Hydrogenophilus thermoluteolus: one gene and its partner. The protein of the gene in region 1 interacts with the protein of each later gene in a pairwise test. Links are inferred from orthologs where the notes say so. Each region holds a gene or a part of one and is shown on either strand. Other genes may lie near its edges.

What was found.
Region 2: the proteins of HPTL_RS07040 (region 1) and HPTL_RS05440 interact in binary tests that used the Escherichia coli proteins (3 or more experiments, as listed by UniProt). The link is inferred for Hydrogenophilus thermoluteolus from one-to-one orthologs.

Annotation. Positions count from the first base shown.
Region 1 is NZ_AP018558.1:1,440,476-1,449,145, reverse strand. The notes cover bases 3,413-6,108. They hold HPTL_RS07040 (sulfurtransferase TusA family protein), read left to right. Parts: upstream 3,413-4,493; coding sequence 4,494-4,724; downstream 4,725-6,108. Other genes in these bases: HPTL_RS07030 (MarC family protein), read right to left, coding at 5,755-6,108; HPTL_RS07035 (DMT family transporter), read right to left, coding at 4,780-5,721; HPTL_RS07045 (ArsB/NhaD family transporter), read left to right, coding at 3,413-4,452. Also shown: HPTL_RS07065 (cytochrome-c peroxidase), read left to right, coding at 1-562; HPTL_RS07060 (dihydrolipoyl dehydrogenase), read right to left, coding at 685-2,094; HPTL_RS07055 (fumarylacetoacetate hydrolase family protein), read right to left, coding at 2,134-3,000; more of HPTL_RS07045, read left to right, coding at 3,196-3,412; more of HPTL_RS07030, read right to left, coding at 6,109-6,354; HPTL_RS07025 (amino acid ABC transporter ATP-binding protein), read right to left, coding at 6,376-7,122; HPTL_RS07020 (amino acid ABC transporter permease), read right to left, coding at 7,126-7,884; HPTL_RS07015 (ABC transporter substrate-binding protein), read right to left, coding at 7,919-8,670. UniProt on the Escherichia coli protein: Sulfur carrier protein involved in sulfur trafficking in the cell. Part of a sulfur-relay system required for 2-thiolation during synthesis of 2-thiouridine of the modified wobble base 5-methylaminomethyl-2-thiouridine (mnm(5)s(2)U) in tRNA.
Region 2 is NZ_AP018558.1:1,113,353-1,122,255, forward strand. The notes cover bases 479-3,407. They hold HPTL_RS05440 (cysteine desulfurase family protein), read left to right. Parts: upstream 479-1,330; coding sequence 1,331-2,485; downstream 2,486-3,407. Other genes in these bases: cysE (serine O-acetyltransferase), read left to right, coding at 479-834; HPTL_RS05435 (Rrf2 family transcriptional regulator), read left to right, coding at 906-1,334; sufB (Fe-S cluster assembly protein SufB), read left to right, coding at 2,504-3,407. Outside these bases: HPTL_RS05425 (RNA methyltransferase), read left to right, coding at 1-14; more of cysE, read left to right, coding at 46-478; more of sufB, read left to right, coding at 3,408-3,952; Fe-S cluster assembly ATPase SufC, read left to right, coding at 3,977-4,729; Fe-S cluster assembly protein SufD, read left to right, coding at 4,726-6,051; HPTL_RS05460 (cysteine desulfurase), read left to right, coding at 6,048-7,286; Fe-S cluster assembly sulfur transfer protein SufU, read left to right, coding at 7,299-7,754; putative Fe-S cluster assembly protein SufT, read left to right, coding at 7,760-8,311; HPTL_RS05475 (non-heme iron oxygenase ferredoxin subunit), read left to right, coding at 8,330-8,650; HPTL_RS05480 (HesB/IscA family protein), read left to right, coding at 8,663-8,903. UniProt on the Escherichia coli protein: Master enzyme that delivers sulfur to a number of partners involved in Fe-S cluster assembly, tRNA modification or cofactor biosynthesis. Catalyzes the removal of elemental sulfur from cysteine to produce alanine.

The DNA of each region.
Region 1 (8,670 bases):
GCAGATTCAGGCAATTTATGGCACGGACAAAGTCTCGTTGGACCACATTACCGATGCCATTGCAGCTTATGAAGAGACACTGGTTACACCCAATTCACCCTTCGATCGCTGGTTAAGAGGCGATGATAAGGCTATGACAGCCGAACAGATCGCTGGGTTGAAGATCTTCTACGAAAGCGGGTGTGTTGCCTGTCACAATGGGCCCAACTTAGGTGGGAATTCGTACCAGAAGATGGGGGTGGTTGAGCCGTACCGGAGTTCCTCTCCGGCTGAAGGGCGCGCTGCAGTCACCAAGAAGGATGAGGACCGCTGGTTTTTCAAAGTACCAACTTTGCGTAACGTTGAGCTCACCTACCCATACTTCCACGATGGCGAAGCCAGTACGCTCGAAGAGGCGGTTGTCCTCATGGGGCGTCTCCAACTTGGCAGAACGTTCAGTGACGATGAGGTGAAAAAAATTGTTGCCTTTCTCCATGCCTTGACTGGAGAACGTCCGCAAGATGTCCTTCCGCTCTTGCCCGCATCAGGACCCAATACACCCCGCCCCGATCCGTTCAAATGATGGGACCGATGTTCTGAGTTTGACCCTTTGAGGCAAATTTTGGGTCGACTGCCGCTTGGCGAAGCCCCCTATACCGTAGGGAGCCGATGCAAGCGGCAGTACCGCCTGAAGAGCCTGACTGGTTACTTTACCTTGCTTGCGGCGTCCAAAAGGGCGCTTTGCAAGAGCTCTTCTACCGTCGGGTGGTAGTAAGGGAGCGCCAGGAGATCCCGCACGGTTTCCCCGCGTGCGATCGCTTGCGCCAAAAAGTGGCCCAAGTGCTCCCCCTGTGCCGCGACGAGTTCGGCGCCGAGCAGTTTACCGCTTCCCTTCTCGGCATAGACACGAACGAGCGTTTCGGTTTCGTCGAGCACCCGCGAACGACCATTCTCTTCGCCCTTACCGGTACCGATCACGATCGCTTCTGGGTCGAGATCGGCAAAGCGTGCGCCAACGCGGACCACGTCCGGGTCGCTGAAAACGATTGCCAACGGGGGGAGCACTTTGCGCGGAAGCGGGGTTTCTCCCTTCGCCACCAGCGCCGCGTTTCTGCCTGCCGCACCCCCTTCCACGGCCGCTTCGTGCATGAGCGGCAGCAACCCATTGGCGTCGCCCGCGATGAAAATGGGCGCGCCCCCGGCTTGTAACGTTTCGGGATCGAAACGTTCCGGAAAGCCGCGTGGGTTCAGGGTGACGCCTGCTGCCGGCAGATCGACGCGATCCAGGTTGCTGCGCCGTCCCGTGGCGACCAGAAGCGCATCGACAACGGCTTGCGATCTGTCGGGGAACCGAATCAGGATGTCCGCAGCACGCTCTTCGAACGTTGCGGCCGTTTCCAGGCGAATCGGGAACTCACGCTGAAAACGGGCAAGCGCTTTGGCCCGAACTTCCGGGTCACTGATGCCGGCCAAGGTTGGCGCCTGCTCGACGCCCACTACATCTACGCCCAAGCGGGAGAGCGCAAGTCCCATTTCGATGCCGATCGCGCCAAGCCCTACGACACCGATCCGCCGCGGGGGTGTGTCGATCTCGAACAGGGAATCGGTGGTCAAGAGCCGGGTAGCGTTGATCGACATCAGGTTTGGGGGCAGGAAGGGGCGAGAGCCCACCGCCAGCACGAACGCTTTGGCTTCGACGATCACCTTTTCGCCGTCGTCGCGCGCCACCTTGACCGCGTGCGGAGCGATGAAGCGGGCACTGCCCATGATCAAATCGTCCCCGGCGAACTGTCTGGTCCGCTCTGCGGTGCGGTCCGCGAAAAAATCACGTTTGCGCCGCACCTCTGCCCATGCGGCGGTCAAATCGGGTTCGCTACCAGCCGCAGGTGCAGGAAACCCGCAGTGTGTGGCAGTGCGTGCGGCGTTCCACAGGTGCGCCACGTGCAGCGCAGCTTTCGAGGGCATGCAGCCCACCCGGGCACAGGTGGTGCCGAGCGGACCATGGTCGATGAGCACCGCGGAGCACCCGCGTTTGCGCACTTCGCGCAGCGCGTAGAGCCCTGCGGTTCCGGCACCGATGATCGCAACGTCGACAGAACGGGTGGCGGAGGTCATGGAATTCTCCAGTAGTAAATCATGAAAGACTTATTCATTCTAACATGGTGAGAAGGACGAACCGGGGGCCAGCACGCGTTGCCGTTGTTCGCCAAGCAGGTCGCAACCGGCATGAATCGTGTCGCCGATTTGCAAATAGCGCGGCGGGTTCTCTCCCATCGCAACGCCTGCAGGCGTTCCGGTGGCGATCACATCACCGGGGGTGAGGGTCATGTAGTGGGAGAGGTAGCTGATCAACTGAGCCACGGTGAAAATCATCTCACGCGTGTGTCCGGTTTGCCGACGTTCGCCATTGACGTCGAGCCAGAGGGTGAGCGCTTGCGGATCAGGGATCTCGTCTTTGGTGACCAACCACGGGCCGACGGTGCCGAACGTGTCACAGCTTTTACCCAACGCCCATTGTCCGCCACCGGCTTCCATTTGCAGTGCGCGTTCCGAAACGTCGTTGATCAGACAGTAACCCGCAACGGCGTCCAACGCGCGCGCAACGGGGATCTGTCGGGTCACGGACCCGATCACCACGCCCAATTCGACTTCGAAGTCGAGTTTCGAAAAGCCCGGTGGCGGGATAATGGGATCGTTCGGCCCCTGAATCGTGCTGGTCGCTTTGAGGAAAACCACCGGCCGTTCGGGAATGGGGAGGTTGGCTTCTCGCGCATGGTCGCGGTAGTTGAGTCCAATCGCAATGAATTTTTGCGTGCCGGTAAATGGCGCGCCCAAACGAACCGGGTCGCTGACCAACGGCAGGCGATAAGGGTCGAGGGCGCGCAGCGCATCGAGTGTTTCTGGGGTGAGGTGCGTGGCGGTGAGATCGGGAATGAGTGCTGAGAGATCGCGTAGCTGCCCATCGGGGTCGACCAGCGCCGGACGTTCTTGTCCTGGCAGTCCATAGCGAGCCAGTTTCACCGTTTTTCCTTTCTGCGTGGCACACACAAAGATTGACCCATTGTACCGCTTTCGGGTAGAATGGCGGCTCTTTCCGGAGACGTGGCCGAGAGGTCGAAGGCACTCCCCTGCTAAGGGAGCATACCGGCTAAAACCGGTATCGAGGGTTCGAATCCCTCCGTCTCCGCCACCCGTTCTGCGATCCTCTTTTCCTGAATGTCCTGGTCACCCACCCAAAATGAAGCGCTGATCGCGCTCTTTCTTCTCACCTATCTGGGCATCGCATTGGGTCGGCTGCCGCGATTGGCGATCGATCGCACTGGGGTGGCGCTCCTTGGTGCGTTGGCGATGGGTTTGGTCGCGAACGCCGATGCCGCAACCCTCACGTTGCTCATCGATTGGCCGACGATGGCACTTCTCTATGCGTTGATGCTCTTTTCAGCGCAGTTGCGACTGGGGGGTTTTTACACGTTTTTGGCGCTTCGGCTGGTGGACTCCGTGAGCGAATCGCCTCGACGATTCCTGGCGTGGCAAATGGCAGCGAGTGCGGCGCTTGCGGCGTTTCTTTCCAACGACGTGATCTGCTTGGCGGTTGCCCCTGTGTTGGTGGAAACCTGCCGCGCCGCACGCATTGCACCACTGCCGCACCTGTTGGGGCTAGCGATGGCAGCGAACATCGGTTCGGCGGCTACCCTGATCGGCAATCCCCAAAATATGTTGATCGGACAGGTTGGTGCGCTTGATTTTGGCTCCTATACGGCGTGGAGCGCGGTTCCCGTGGTGTTGTCGTTGGCTTCTGCGTACGCCATTCTGTGGTGGCAATTTCGTGGCGCGCTCGCAAAGCGGGCTGTCGGCATGATTGACCTTGCCGAATTGGCGTCTGGAAAGCCGCCCTTCGATGCCTGGCAGAGCGGCAAGGGGATCGCCCTCTTGGCGGGTTTGGTGGCCCTTTTCTTTACCGAAATTCCCCGCGAACATTCGGCGCTTGTTTGTGCTGGCCTTTTGCTGCTTTCGCGACGGATGGCCACCCGAGCACTGTTGGAGCGGGTTGATTGGCATTTGATTACCCTTTTTTTGGCATTGTTCGTCGTCGTCGGTCTCTTCCGTACCACGGGGGCGCCGGATGCGGTGATGGCGTGGTTTGCGCAGCGAGGGGGTGAGGTCACCCATCCGCTCTTTTTCGCGACGTTGACAGTGGTTCTGAGCAATATCGTGAGCAATGTCCCTGCGGTGATGCTGCTCATGCAGTTCTTGCCCTCCGACCAGGTGTCGCTCTGGTATTTGCTGGCGGTGGTCAGTACCTTTGCCGGAAATCTTTTGCTGGTTGGCAGCATCGCCAATTTGATCGTCGCTGAGCAGGCGGCGCGTTACGGCGTGGTCATTGGCTTTACGACCTACCTGCGTTCCGGAGTTTGGGTAACCTTCTCTTCCCTGTTCGTCGTGCTCGGGTGGTTTTCGCTCGTTGCGCCTTGACGGTAAAATAGCCATCCCCAATATCCTGGATGAGGAACCCAATGGAATTCGATCGTGAATTGGACGCGCGTGGGCTCAACTGCCCACTGCCCATTTTGAAGACGAAAAAGACGCTCGCGGAAATGCAATCGGGCGAAGTGCTGCGCGTGCTGACCACGGACCCGGGTTCGGTGCCCGATTTCACGGCGTTCGCCAAACAGTCCGGAAACGAACTGTTGGCGGTGACGGAACGCGACGACAAGTCGTTCGAATTTTTTCTCAAGCGGCGGTAAACAACAAGGGTTTTCGGTGGTCACGTGAGCCACGGAAATCCCGTTGCGCGCGACGTCAAGAGCGCTCTTCTTTTTGTGAAGCGCATAGCGTCGTGCCGTGCTGAGGTGCGGCAGCGATCGCGCGCTTAGGCCACGGGAGCTGGATGAGGACGATACTGACGAAAATCAGCAACCCGCCGAGCCATTGGAGCGGAGTCAGCCGTTCGCCGAAATAGAGAACGCCCCCCAGCGCCGCAAAAAGCACTTCCGAACTCAGAATGATCGCTGCTTCCGAAGGGCGTGTGTGGCGTTGTGCGATCACCTGCAGGGTAAAGCCGATACCAACCGAGAGTATCCCGCCGTAGGCGATCGTCAGCCAACCGGCCTGAAGCGCAGCCAGGTCGAACGGCTCGAACAGCAACCCTAGGGCAGTCGTCAGCACCGCACAGACCAGATATTGCCCGAACGCGATCACGATGGGCATTCCTAAGCGGGCGACGACGTGACCGACGAAATGGACGTGCAGTGCCCAGAAGAGGCTACTGAGGATGACCCACCCATCACCACGGTTGAACCCGTCGAACTGGCCGCCAGCCAAGAGGAAGGTGCCAAAAAAAGTGAGGAGTGTGAGCGGGAAAACGAGCCAATGGGGTCGGTTGCCGTCGAGTAACCACGCGAGGATCGGGACCAGAGGAATATAAAGCGCGGTCAAGAAGCCCGCATTGCTGACCGTAGTGGAAACGATCCCGATCTGTTGGAGGACGATCCCAGTACCGAGCAAGAGTCCCAACCCGGCAATGGGCCAGAGCTGCCGAGGCGTGGGCGTGGCATGGCGCCGGCGGTAGGTATGCCATTGTCTTAGCGCCAGCGGAACCAAGAGCGACAGACCCAAGAAAAAACGCAGACCCGTATAGAGAAACGGACCGAAATGGTCCATCCCTTCTTTTTGGGCCACGAAGGTGCTGCCCCAGATGGCTGCAGCGGTGAGCAGCAACAGGTCGGCAGTACGGGGGCTCATCGTCGGTTACCTAATGGTGGCTGATCGTGACGCTCACGACGCGGCGAAAAAGGCGGCGCGCAAACCGGATATCAGCATCTGCACGGCCATCGTCGTGAGAATCAGCCCCATCAGCCGTTCCATTGCAGCCATACCGGCGCGACCTAGGCGTTGCGCAATGCGCTCGCCCGCCAAAAGGGCAACGGTATTGATCGCTACTGCCGCCAGAATCGCCAGGATCAGGGTGAGCGGTTCGAACCCTTGGCGCGCAGTGAGCAATACGGTGGCAAGCGCCGCAGGGCCGGCGATCATCGGAACGGCAATCGGTACAATCAGCGGTTCTTCTTGTCGCATCGCCTCTTCGGGTGCAGAGGTGGGCGAAGGGAAAACCATACGCACTGCGATCAGAAACAGGATGATTCCGCTCGAGATTTCCAACGCAGCAGGGGTGAGGCGTAGGGTGGAAAGGAGCCAGTCGCCAAAAAAGACGAAGAGGACGAGCAGTGCTGCTGCGATCAGGTTTTCCCGCACGATGATGTGGACGCGTCGCTCAGGGGCGACGCCGCGCAGCAACGAGATCAACAGTGGAATGTTGCCAACCGGATCCAACAGGATCAGCAACAGGACGAGCAGCGAGAGCAGTTCGTTGGTCATAGCGCACCGAAGCGGAAAATTTTAGAACCCGTGTTTGACTTGTGCCAGAAACGCGCGTGCGCGTTCGTGTGCCGGATCGTTGAAGAAGCGGTCTGGCGTGGTGTCTTCCAGGATGCTGCCCTGGTCGAAAAAGAGGACGCGATCGGCGACTTCGCGGGCAAATCCCATCTCATGGGTGACCACGAGCATCGTGATGCCGGTGTGGGCCAGTTCGCGCATTACCGTCAGAACCTCATTGACCATTTCGGGGTCGAGGGCGGAGGTCGGTTCGTCGAAGAGGAGCACTTTGGGGTCCATCGCCAGTGCGCGGGCAATCGCCACGCGCTGTTGTTGCCCCCCTGAGAGTTGAATCGGGTATTTGTGCGCGTGGTCGGCCAAGCCCACCCGTTCAAGAAGCGCCATTGCTCTCGTTTCCGCTGCTTTGCGGGCGACTTTACGAATGCGCATCGGTGCCAGAGCGACGTTGCGCAGAACGGTGAGGTGGGTAAATAGGTTGAAATTCTGAAACACCATCCCGACTTCCCGTCGGATGGCAGCCAGGTGCTTCGGATCGTCGTTGAGTTCGATGCCGTCGATGAAAATTTGGCCCGCGTCGTGTTTTTCCAGCCGATTGAGCATGCGCAGGAAAGTCGATTTGCCCGAACCGGAGGGGCCCAAAATGGCGGTGACCTCGCCGGGATAGAAGCGGGCGGTCACCCCTTTGAGCGCGTGAAAAGCGCCGTACCGTTTATGGACGTCGATCCCTTCGATGATCGGGTGTTCGTTCATGATTCAGCGCTTCCGGCCGACGTCGAGCATCTGCTCGATCGCGTTGGTCATGGTGGTAAACGCCGTAGTGAGAATGAGATAGATCGCTCCGACGGTCAGAAACACAGGGATCGGTTGGTAACTTTCGGCTTGGATGCGGTAGCCGACCATCGTGAGTTCGACCACGCTGATCGCGTAGGCAAGCGACGAATCTTTGACGAGCGACGCCAGGTTGTTGGCCAAAGCCGGGAGCGCGATCCGCATGCTTTGGGGCAGGACGATGTCCCAGAAGGTTTGGAAGGGGGAGAACCCGAGCGCTTTTGCGGCTTCGATCTGCCCATGGGGAACGGCAAGGATGCCGGCCCGGACGCATTCCGAATTGTAGGCGCCGATGTTGAGCGAAAGGGCGATTGCGGCCAGGATGAAGTCAGAGAGCGACCATTCCGCGGGCAAGAGGGTGGGAAGGACCAACCAGACGAACAAGATTTGCAGAAGGAGCGGGGTGCCACGCAGGACCCACACGTAAAACGCGCAGAACCAACGGATCGGTTTGATCGGGGACAGGTTACCCAATCCAACGAGGACACCAAGGACCAGCCCGGCAAGACCGGAGACGACCGTGAGCCCGACGGTCACCCGCGTTCCTTCGGCAAAGAGCTCCGCCGCGGGGCCGATCGGTTCTGGGGCGTAGGAGAGGGGGATCGCCATCCCCCAGAGGAAAATCAACAAACCGATCAGCGCGGTAAAGATCGCTGCGCCAGGATGGTGGCGAATCCAGTCCATGATGGGGTCGAGCTCCGCGCAGGATCAACCGAGATCACTCGGGGCAGGAGACGTCTTCGCCGAAGTATTTTTGCGACAGGCGTTGGTAGACACCGTTGCGCATGATCGCGGCAAGCCCTTCGTTGAGTTTTTCCTTGAGTTCGGGGTTGTTCTTTTGCAGAATCATCGAGACGCGCTCATAGAAAACTTGTTCGCCAGCTGCCAGGTTGGGATCACCGTTTTTCTCGAGCGTGGCTTTGACCAGAAAACGGTCGGAGATCCAGGCGTCGACTTTGCCGGCTTTGAGCGCTGCGAACGCTTCCGGGTCCGATTTGTAGGTTTTCAGCGCTTTGAGTCCGGGAATTTTGCGTGCGTTTTCGAGGTAGCTGGTGCCAATTTGAACCGCCACCGTTTTTCCAGCCAGCGCTTTGACGGTCAACGGGCCGTCTTTGCGGGCCGCGATCATCCCGCCGGTGCAATAGTGCGGGTTGGTGAAATCGACCGCTTTGGCGCGTTGTTCGGTGTACCCGTGCGAAGCGATTGCGAAGTCGTACCGTCCCTGCTGGATTGCAGCGATCTGCGCGTCGAAGGGCACCGTACGCCATTCGATGGCAAGCCCGAGTTCTTTGGCGATCGCTTCAGCGAGTTCCACTTCAAACCCTGTGAGCGTTTGTCCTTCGAAGTAGTTGAAGGGGTAGAAAGCGCCCTCGGTGATCGCGTGCAGTTTCCCAGAAGCCTGGATGGTCTGCCAGTCCCGTGCCCATGCTGGGGCAGTCAGTACAGACAATGCGGCAAACACAGTGATCA
Region 2 (8,903 bases), 330 kb from region 1 along the record:
ATCAGACGGTATAATTGACTGTTTTGGTCAACATTTGAGTGGGCGATGAGCTGGATCGACCGGATTCGTGAAGACATCGAAGCGATTTTGCAACGGGACCCTGCTGCCCGAACGCGTTGGGAGGTGCTTACCTGTTATCCCGGTTTGCATGCGGTGTGGATCCATCGGCTGGCGCATGCACTGTGGCAACGCAACTGGCGCTGGCTGGCGCGTTTTCTCAGCCACCTTTCGCGGTGGCTCACAGGGATCGAGATCCACCCTGGCGCGAAGATCGGCCGACGCGTCTTCATCGATCACGGGATGGGGGTAGTGATCGGCGAAACCGCGGAAGTGGGCGACGATTGTACGATCTACCAGGGCGCTACACTCGGGGGGACGAGTCTCTACCGCGGAGCGAAACGCCATCCGACGCTCGAGCGCGGTGTGGTGGTCGGTGCTGGCGCAAAGGTCTTGGGCGGGTTCACCGTCGGGGAAGGCGCAAAAATCGGCTCGAACGCCGTGGTGGTCAAACCGGTACCGGCAGGAGCGACCGCGGTGGGCAACCCGGCGCGGATCATTATGCCCAACGGTCGGGACGAGCGCTCTTGCGAACAAGAGGAGGCGCGGCGCCGAAAAGCCGAGGAGATCGGCTTTACCGCATACGGTGTGACGCGCGACCTCGACGATCCCTTGGTAAAAGCTTTGCACGCGATGCTCGATCATATGATCGAGTCAGACCACCGGTTCGAACGGTTGCTGAACCACCTGGCTGAAGCCGGCATCCGCTTGGATGAAAAAGCGTTCGTTGCCGATCGCGACTTCGATCCTCAACAAGTCAGTCGATGGATGGGGTAAGGAACAATTCTTGACTTTTTTAGTCAATTATTGTACGGTATCCCCATTGAGCAAACAGGGATTGACCCATCATGAAACTAACGACCAAAGGGCGTTTTGCTGTGAGTGCGATGGTCGATCTGGCGCAACAGCAAGGGGAAGGGCCCGTGCCGCTTGCAACGATCGCCGAACGACAGGAAATTTCGCTCTCTTATCTGGAGCAACTCTTTGCGCGGTTGCGCCGCGCCGGGCTGGTGACGAGTGCGCGGGGGCCAGGCGGCGGCTATCGATTGGCGCGTTCGATGGACGAAATTTCGATCGCGGAAATCGTCGATGCGGTCGACGAGGGGATCGATACCACCCGTTGCGGTGGGAAAGCAAACTGTCTGAACGATCACATCTGTTCCACCCACCACCTGTGGGAAAACCTCAACGTCAAGATCGCGGAATATCTTTCTTCGGTGTCGTTGGGTCAGGTGGTGCGTGGTGAGATCACACCGATCCGACGTGTGGAGAAATGAGCGTTACCTATCTCGACTGGAACGCATCGGCGCCGTTAAACCCTGCTGCCGAGGCGGTTATTGCCGAATGGTTCGCAGAAAAGCGGTATGGTAACGCTTCGAGTCGGCACCGCTTTGGGGAAGCGATTCGCGCAGCGATCGAAGCAGCGCGCCACCGCGTCGCCGAAACGCTTGGTGTGATGCCCAATCAGGTGGTGTTCACAAGTGGCGGTTCGGAAGCCAACAACGCGTTTCTCAAAGGGGTGGCTTGGGCGCGACCGGAACCCGGGCTGATTGCGGTGAGCGCGGTCGAACACCCGTGCGTGCGTGAACCGGCGAAGCAATTGCAGCGGTTGGGTTGGTGCGTAGCGACGATTCCCGTCGACGCCGAAGGCCGAATCGACGAAAAGGGTTGGCAATCGATTTTGGCGCAACGGCCTGCGTTGGTTTCGGTGATGTTGGCGAACAACGAAAGCGGCGTGATCCAACCGGTTGCAGAACTGGCACAAGAAGCGCGTGCCGCAGGGGCGATCGTCCATTGCGATGCCGTGCAGGCATGGGGCAAACTGCCGGTGGACTTCGCGGCGCTTGGGGTCGATGCCCTCACGCTCTCCGGCCACAAGATCGGTGCGCCGATTGGCGTCGGGGTGCTCGTTTTCGACCGCCGCATCGAATGGGCTCCGCTTATTGCCGGTGGGGGACAGGAATCGGGTTGGCGCTCGGGCACGGAAAATGGACTGGCGATCGCCGCGTTGGGCGCGGTGGCTCCTGTGGTTGTTTCCGCGCAGCGCGTGTGGGCGGCACATGCACGGGCGTTGCAACAGCAACTCGAAACCGGCTTACTGGCGCGCGGTGCCACCATCTTTTCCGCAGGGGCCGAGCGGTTACCGAATACCACCTTCTTTGCGTTCCCAGGAGAGGTGGGCGAAAGTTGGGTGATCGAGCTCGACCGCGAAGGGTTTGCGGTCGCAAGCGGCTCCGCTTGCTCCAGTGCGCATCCAGGTGCTTCGCATACGCTACGCGCGATGGGTGTTGCAGAGGCAATTGCGCGCGCGGCGGTGCGGGTGAGCACCGGTCCTACCACGCAAGCAGAGGACATTGCACGTTTGCTTGCGGCGATTGACCGCATTCGAGAGCGCCATCGCCAGGCCGTTGCCGCGGTGGCGTGGTGATACCAGAAGGAGTGTGCGATGACGAGCACAAATGACGTAGCGGCGTTGGTCGCTCGTGAGTACAAATACGGGTTCGAAACGGCGATCGAAGAAGAGGTTTTCCCGCCCGGGCTCGACGAAGCGGTGATTCGGCGGCTTTCGGCGCGCAAAGGTGAACCCGAGTTTCTGCTCGAATGGCGGCTCAACGCGTTTCGCCTCTGGCAAGAGATGGAAGAGCCGCACCATTGGGCCCACGTCGAATACCCACCGATCGATTACCAAGCGATCTCATACTTCGCGGCCCCCAAACTGGGAAAAGATCGGCCCAAGAGCCTCGACGAAGTCGACCCGAAATTGCTGGAAACGTACGAAAAATTGGGCGTGCCTCTGCACGAACGGGCGCGTCTGGCTGGCGTCGCCGTAGACGCGGTGTTCGACAGCGTTTCGGTCGCAACGACCTACCGCGAAAAGCTTGCAGAACTCGGCATCATCTTTTGCTCGTTTTCGGAAGCGGTTCGGGAACATCCGGAACTGGTGCAGAAGTACTTGGGTTCGGTCGTCCCGCCCGGTGACAACTTCTTTGCGGCACTCAATTCCGCGGTCTTTTCCGACGGTTCGTTCGTCTATATCCCGAAAGGGGTGCGGTGCCCGATGGAGCTTTCCACCTATTTTCGGATCAACGCGAGCGACACGGGGCAATTCGAGCGCACATTGATCATCGCCGACGAGGGGAGCTATGTCAGCTACCTCGAAGGGTGTACGGCGCCGATGCGCGACGAAAATCAATTGCACGCTGCGGTGGTCGAATTGATCGCGCTCGAAGGGGCAGAGATCAAATATTCGACGGTACAGAACTGGTACCCTGGCGACGAAGAGGGGCGCGGGGGCATCTACAACTTCGTCACCAAACGGGGCGAATGCCGCGGCGCACGCAGCAAAATTTCGTGGATCCAGGTCGAAGCCGGTTCGGCGATCACGTGGAAATACCCAAGCTGCATCTTGCGCGGCGACGATTCGGTCGGCGAGTTCTATTCGGTGGCGGTGGGTAACCACCGGCAGCAGATCGACAGCGGTACGAAGATGATCCACATCGGCAAACGCACCCGCAGTACCATCATCTCCAAAGGGATCAGCGCGGGCAAGGCTCAAAACTCCTACCGTGGACTCGTCAAGGTGTTGCCCACTGCCGAAGGGGCGCGCAACTACACGCAATGCGATTCGCTGTTGATCGGCGGCGAATGCGGTGCCCATACCTACCCGTACATCGAGGTGGCGAACCCTTCCGCACAGGTCGAGCATGAAGCCACGACGTCGAAAATCGCCGAAGATCAGATCTTCTACCTGCAGCAGCGGGGGCTTTCAGAAGAAGACGCGGTCAACCTCGTGGTGAATGGGTTTTGTAAAGAGGTGTTCAACAATCTGCCGATGGAATTTGCGGTCGAGGCCGAAGCGCTGATGCAGGTCAGCCTGGAAGGCGCGGTCGGCTGAACGGAACGGATGGGAGTGATACCGATGTTGGAAGTCAAAGGGTTGACCGCTGCGGTCGATGGGAAAACGATTTTGAACGGTTTGGACCTGACAGTCCGTGCCGGCGAAGTCCATGCGATCATGGGACCGAACGGTTCGGGGAAGAGTACGCTCTGTCAGGTGCTCGCCGGGCGTGACGGGTACGAAGTCACCGCGGGGTCGGTGCGCTATTTGGGGCAAGACCTGCTCGAAATGGCGCCCGAGATTCGCGCGCGCGAAGGGTTACTGCTCAGTTTCCAGTACCCTGTCGAAATTCCGGGCGTGAAGAACGTCTACCTCCTCAAAGCGGCGTACAACGCGATGCGCAAACACCGCGGCGAACCGGAAGCCGACGCGTTCGAATTCATGGCGTTGGTGCGGGAAAAAATGCGCCTGATGAAGATGGACGAATCGTTCCTGCACCGCTCGGTCAATTCCGGGTTTTCGGGTGGAGAAAAGAAACGCAACGAAATTTTGCAGATGCTCGTGCTCGAGCCGAAATTGGCGCTCTTGGACGAGATCGACTCCGGGCTCGATATCGATGCGTTGAAGATCGTCGCCGACGGGATCAACCGTTTGCGCGACCCGAACCGCGCAATCGTGATGGTAACCCATTACCAGCGGTTGCTCGACTATGTCGAACCCGACGTGATCCATGTCCTCTACCAAGGGCGGATCATCCGTTCGGGCGACAAAACCCTGGCGCATGAACTGGAGGCGAGAGGGTATCAATGGTTGATCGACGAGGTAGCGGCATGAATGCGTCGACGGTGATCGCCCAACCGCTCGTGGCCCAACTCGAAACCTACCGACCGACGCTCCCCGAAAGCGTGGCCGAACGGCAACGCGCGGCGTGCGCGCGTTTTTTGTCGCGTGGTTTTCCCGTGCGCCGCGATGAGGAGTGGAAGTACACACCGGTTCAGGGAATCGCCAATCGCGCGTTCGCGTTGCCCGATGCGGGGGAAGCGCTGCCGCAGACGACGCCGACGGAGCTCGAATGGCCGCACGGTGAAACGCGCCAATGGCGTTTCGTCGACGGTCGCTTGGTTGCCGCGCCCGACGCGCCACCCGAAGGGGTATTCGCGCTGCCATTGGCGGTGGCGTTGGCCGACCCGTTTTGGCAGGAACGGTTTGCTGCACTCGCCACCAGCGAGCATTCGTCGTTCGTCGATCTCAATACCGCGTTGGCAAGCGGCGGACTTTGCCTGCGGATTACCGCGCCCGTGGCGACGCCGCTCGAAATCGTTTGGCAAGTGAGCGCTGGCGTTGCCGGTGAAGGAGCGTCGATTCCCTTGGCGGTACACCCTCGGCTGCTCGTCGTCGTTGAAGCGGGCGCGTCGGCAACCCTCATCGAGCACGCGATCGGCGACGCCGCCAGTAGCCATTTTGTCAACGCCGTATCGGAGATTACCCTGGCGCGCAACGCACAACTGACCCATTACGTCGTTCAGGAACTCCCTGCCGCGGTGCAGCAGATAGCGACCCATGCCGTTGCGGTGGATGCGAACGCCTGTTACCGCTCGTTCAATATCCAACTGGGGGGGCGCCTTGCCCGTCACGATTTCAACGTCCATCTTCACGCACCGGAAGCAGTAGCGGAGTTGGAAGGGCTCTATTTGGTGGGTGCGCGTCAGCACATCGACACCCATACGCGCCTCTTTCACGAAGCGGCGGCCACGACCAGTCGCGAACGGTATCGCCTGATCGGTTTGGAGCGGGGTCGTGGGGTCTTCAAAGGAAAAGTGCGTGTCGCACCTGGCGCCGCGAAAAGCGACGCGCAGCAATCGGTGAAGAGTCTGCTGTTGCATCCTGGTGCTGAGATCGACGCGAAACCAGAGCTCGAAATCTATACCGACGACGTGACGTGTAGCCACGGCGCGACAGTGGGCCAGCTCGATCGCGACGCCCGCTTCTATCTCCTGAGCCGCGGGCTATCGCCTCAGGAAGCAGACGCGCTGCTGATCTTTGCCTTTGCCGAAGCGGTGGTCGAAGCGGTGACGCTTCCTGCGCTCAAAACCTATCTCACGGAGCGGCTGGTCGGCAGACTCCCGGACCGCGATATTCTGGAGGAGCAGCTATGAATGCACCGCAGCGCGTAACCACGTGGGATGTCGAAGCCGTTCGCGCCGATTTCCCGATCTTGGCGCAAACCGTGCATGGCAAACCGCTTGCCTATCTCGACAATGCCGCAACCACCCAAAAACCGAACGCGGTGATCGACGCGATCGCCCATTTCTACCGCCACGACAACGCCAACATCCACCGCGGTGTCCATGCGCTCGCGGAGCGGGCAACGATCGCGTACGAAGCGGCGCGGGAAGCAGCACGGCGGTTTCTCAACGCGCGCTCTGCGAACGAAATCGTCTTCGTGCGCGGCACCACCGAAGCGATCAACCTCGTCGCGGCCAGTTTTGGCGCGCGTTTTCAGCCTGGCGACGAAGTGATCGTTACCGCGATGGAGCACCACGCCAATATCGTGCCGTGGCAACTCGTGCAAGCCCGCACTGGGATCGTCCTCAAGGTGATCCCGATGGACGAAAGCGGTGCGTTGCAAACGGAACAGCTCGCTGCGTTGATCACGCCGCGCACCCGCTTGGTTGCGGTGACCCATGTCTCGAACGCGCTCGGCACGATCAATCCGGTGGCCGAGCTTATTGCGATCGCGCACCAGCACGGTGTCCCGGTACTGGTCGACGGCGCCCAAGCTGTGCCCCATATGCCGGTGGACGTGCAGGCGCTCGACGCCGATTTCTACTGCTTTTCCGGGCACAAACTCTTCGGTCCGACCGGTATCGGCGTGCTCTACGGCAAAGCCGAGCTGCTGGAATCGATGCCGCCCTATCAAGGGGGCGGCGACATGATCCGTACGGTTTCGTTCGAAAAAAGCACCTTTGCACCGCCGCCGCAGCGCTTCGAAGCCGGAACGCCCCACATCGCGGGTGCGATTGGACTCAAAGCAGCGATCGAATACCTCGAAAGGTTGGACCGCCTCGCGGCGCTGCGCTACGAACAGGAGTTGCTCGCCTACGCAACGGAGCGACTGCAAACGGTACCCGGACTCAAGATCGTCGGAACTGCACCCGAAAAGGCTGCGGTGGTCTCGTTCACCATCGACGGCATCCACCCCCACGATTTGGGAACGATCGTCGACCGCTACGGCGTGGCGATTCGGGTCGGGCACCATTGTGCGATGCCGGTGATGACCTTTTTCGGGGTTCCGGCCACCGCGCGGGCCTCGTTCGCGTTCTACAACACCTTTGCGGAAATCGACCAGTTGACCGACGCACTGCACCGAGCGCGTGATTTGCTGGTGTGAAAAGGAGTGGGCATGGAACAAGAGCTGCGCGACCTCTACCAGGAATTGATCCTGGATCACAAACGGCATCCGCGCAATTTTCACGAAATGGCCGATGCAACGCGCACCGTCGAAGGGCACAACCCGCTCTGCGGGGATCACCTGCGTCTTTTCGTCAAACTGGAAGCAGGGCGTATCGCGGACGTGAGCTTCGTCGGTGAAGGCTGTGCGATTTCGACCGCGTCGGCGTCGCTGCTGACCGAAGCGCTCAAAGGCAAAACGGTCGAAGAGGCCGAAACGCTGCTTTCCAAGATGGTGGAACTGCTCACGGCGTCCGAGGCGCCGACAGACCCGATGGCGTTGGGGAAACTTGGCGTGTTGGCAGGCGTGCGTGACTATCCCAGTCGCGTCAAGTGTGCGATGCTGCCGTGGCGTACGCTGCAAGCGGCGCTTTCTGATGACGCCCCTGCTGCAATTTCCACGGAGTGAGCGCGATGTTCGGCAATCAAAGCGAAACCGTGGTGCTGACCCGCGACTGTCCCGTGATTGCGGTTCCGTCCGGAGAGCCGGCGATGTTGCCCGCGGGAACCGAGGTCGAAATCGTGCAAGCATTGGGTGGCTCCTATACCATTCAGCTCGGTTGGCGCCTCTTTCGGGTCGATGGAACCGACGCCGATGCGTTGGGCAAAACCCCACGCCCCAAACCGCAACTGCCCGAAGGGGCGGACGACAAGGCGGTCGAGGCACTCGTATGGGAGCAGCTCAAGACCTGCTACGACCCGGAAATTCCGGTCAATATCGTCGACCTGGGGTTGATTTACGACTGCCAGGTGATCCCGCAGAGCAACGGCAGCCGCCATGTCCAGATCAAAATGACGCTTACCGCTCCGGCTTGCGGCATGGGGCCTGTTCTTGCCGAAGAGGTGCGGCGACGCGTGCTCGACGTTCCGACCGTCGAATCGTGTGACGTCGAACTGGTTTTCGACCCGCCGTGGGATCGCAGTCGGATGAGCGAAGCGGCACGACTCGCTACGGGAACTTACTGAACGAAACGGGGAGGTGCAATGAGCGATTGGGTAACAGTGGCAGCGGAAGACGATTTTGCGGTGGGTTCGTACCGTGTCGTGCCACTCGACGATGTCGAGGTGGTCGTGGTGCGGACCGAAACGGGGTTTTATGCCGTCGAAAATCGGTGCACCCACGCGGACGTTCCTCTGGCAGATGGCGCGCTGCGGGACGAGACGATCACCTGTCCCAAACATGGCGCGCAGTTCTGTTTGAAAACGGGTGCGGCGCTCACGCCCCCCGCGGTTGAAGCAGTCACCACTTTTCCCGTTCGCGTCGCCAACGGGTTGGTTCAAGTGCGTGACGCACGATGGGATTGAGGGAGCACGTGAATGAACGGATCCACAGCAGAAAAAACGGTCACTGCGCCGATCGCGGAAGCGCTGGCGCGGGGTGAACGCTATCCTGACCACGAACGAATCACCGTCACCCCGGCAGCTGCCACCCATATCCGGAAAATGGTCGACAAAGCGCAAGCGCTGGGGCTTCGCATCGGAACGAAAAAGAGTGGTTGTTCCGGCTGGATGTACCACGTGGCATTGGCGGAATCGATCGGTGCGGACGATTTGGCCT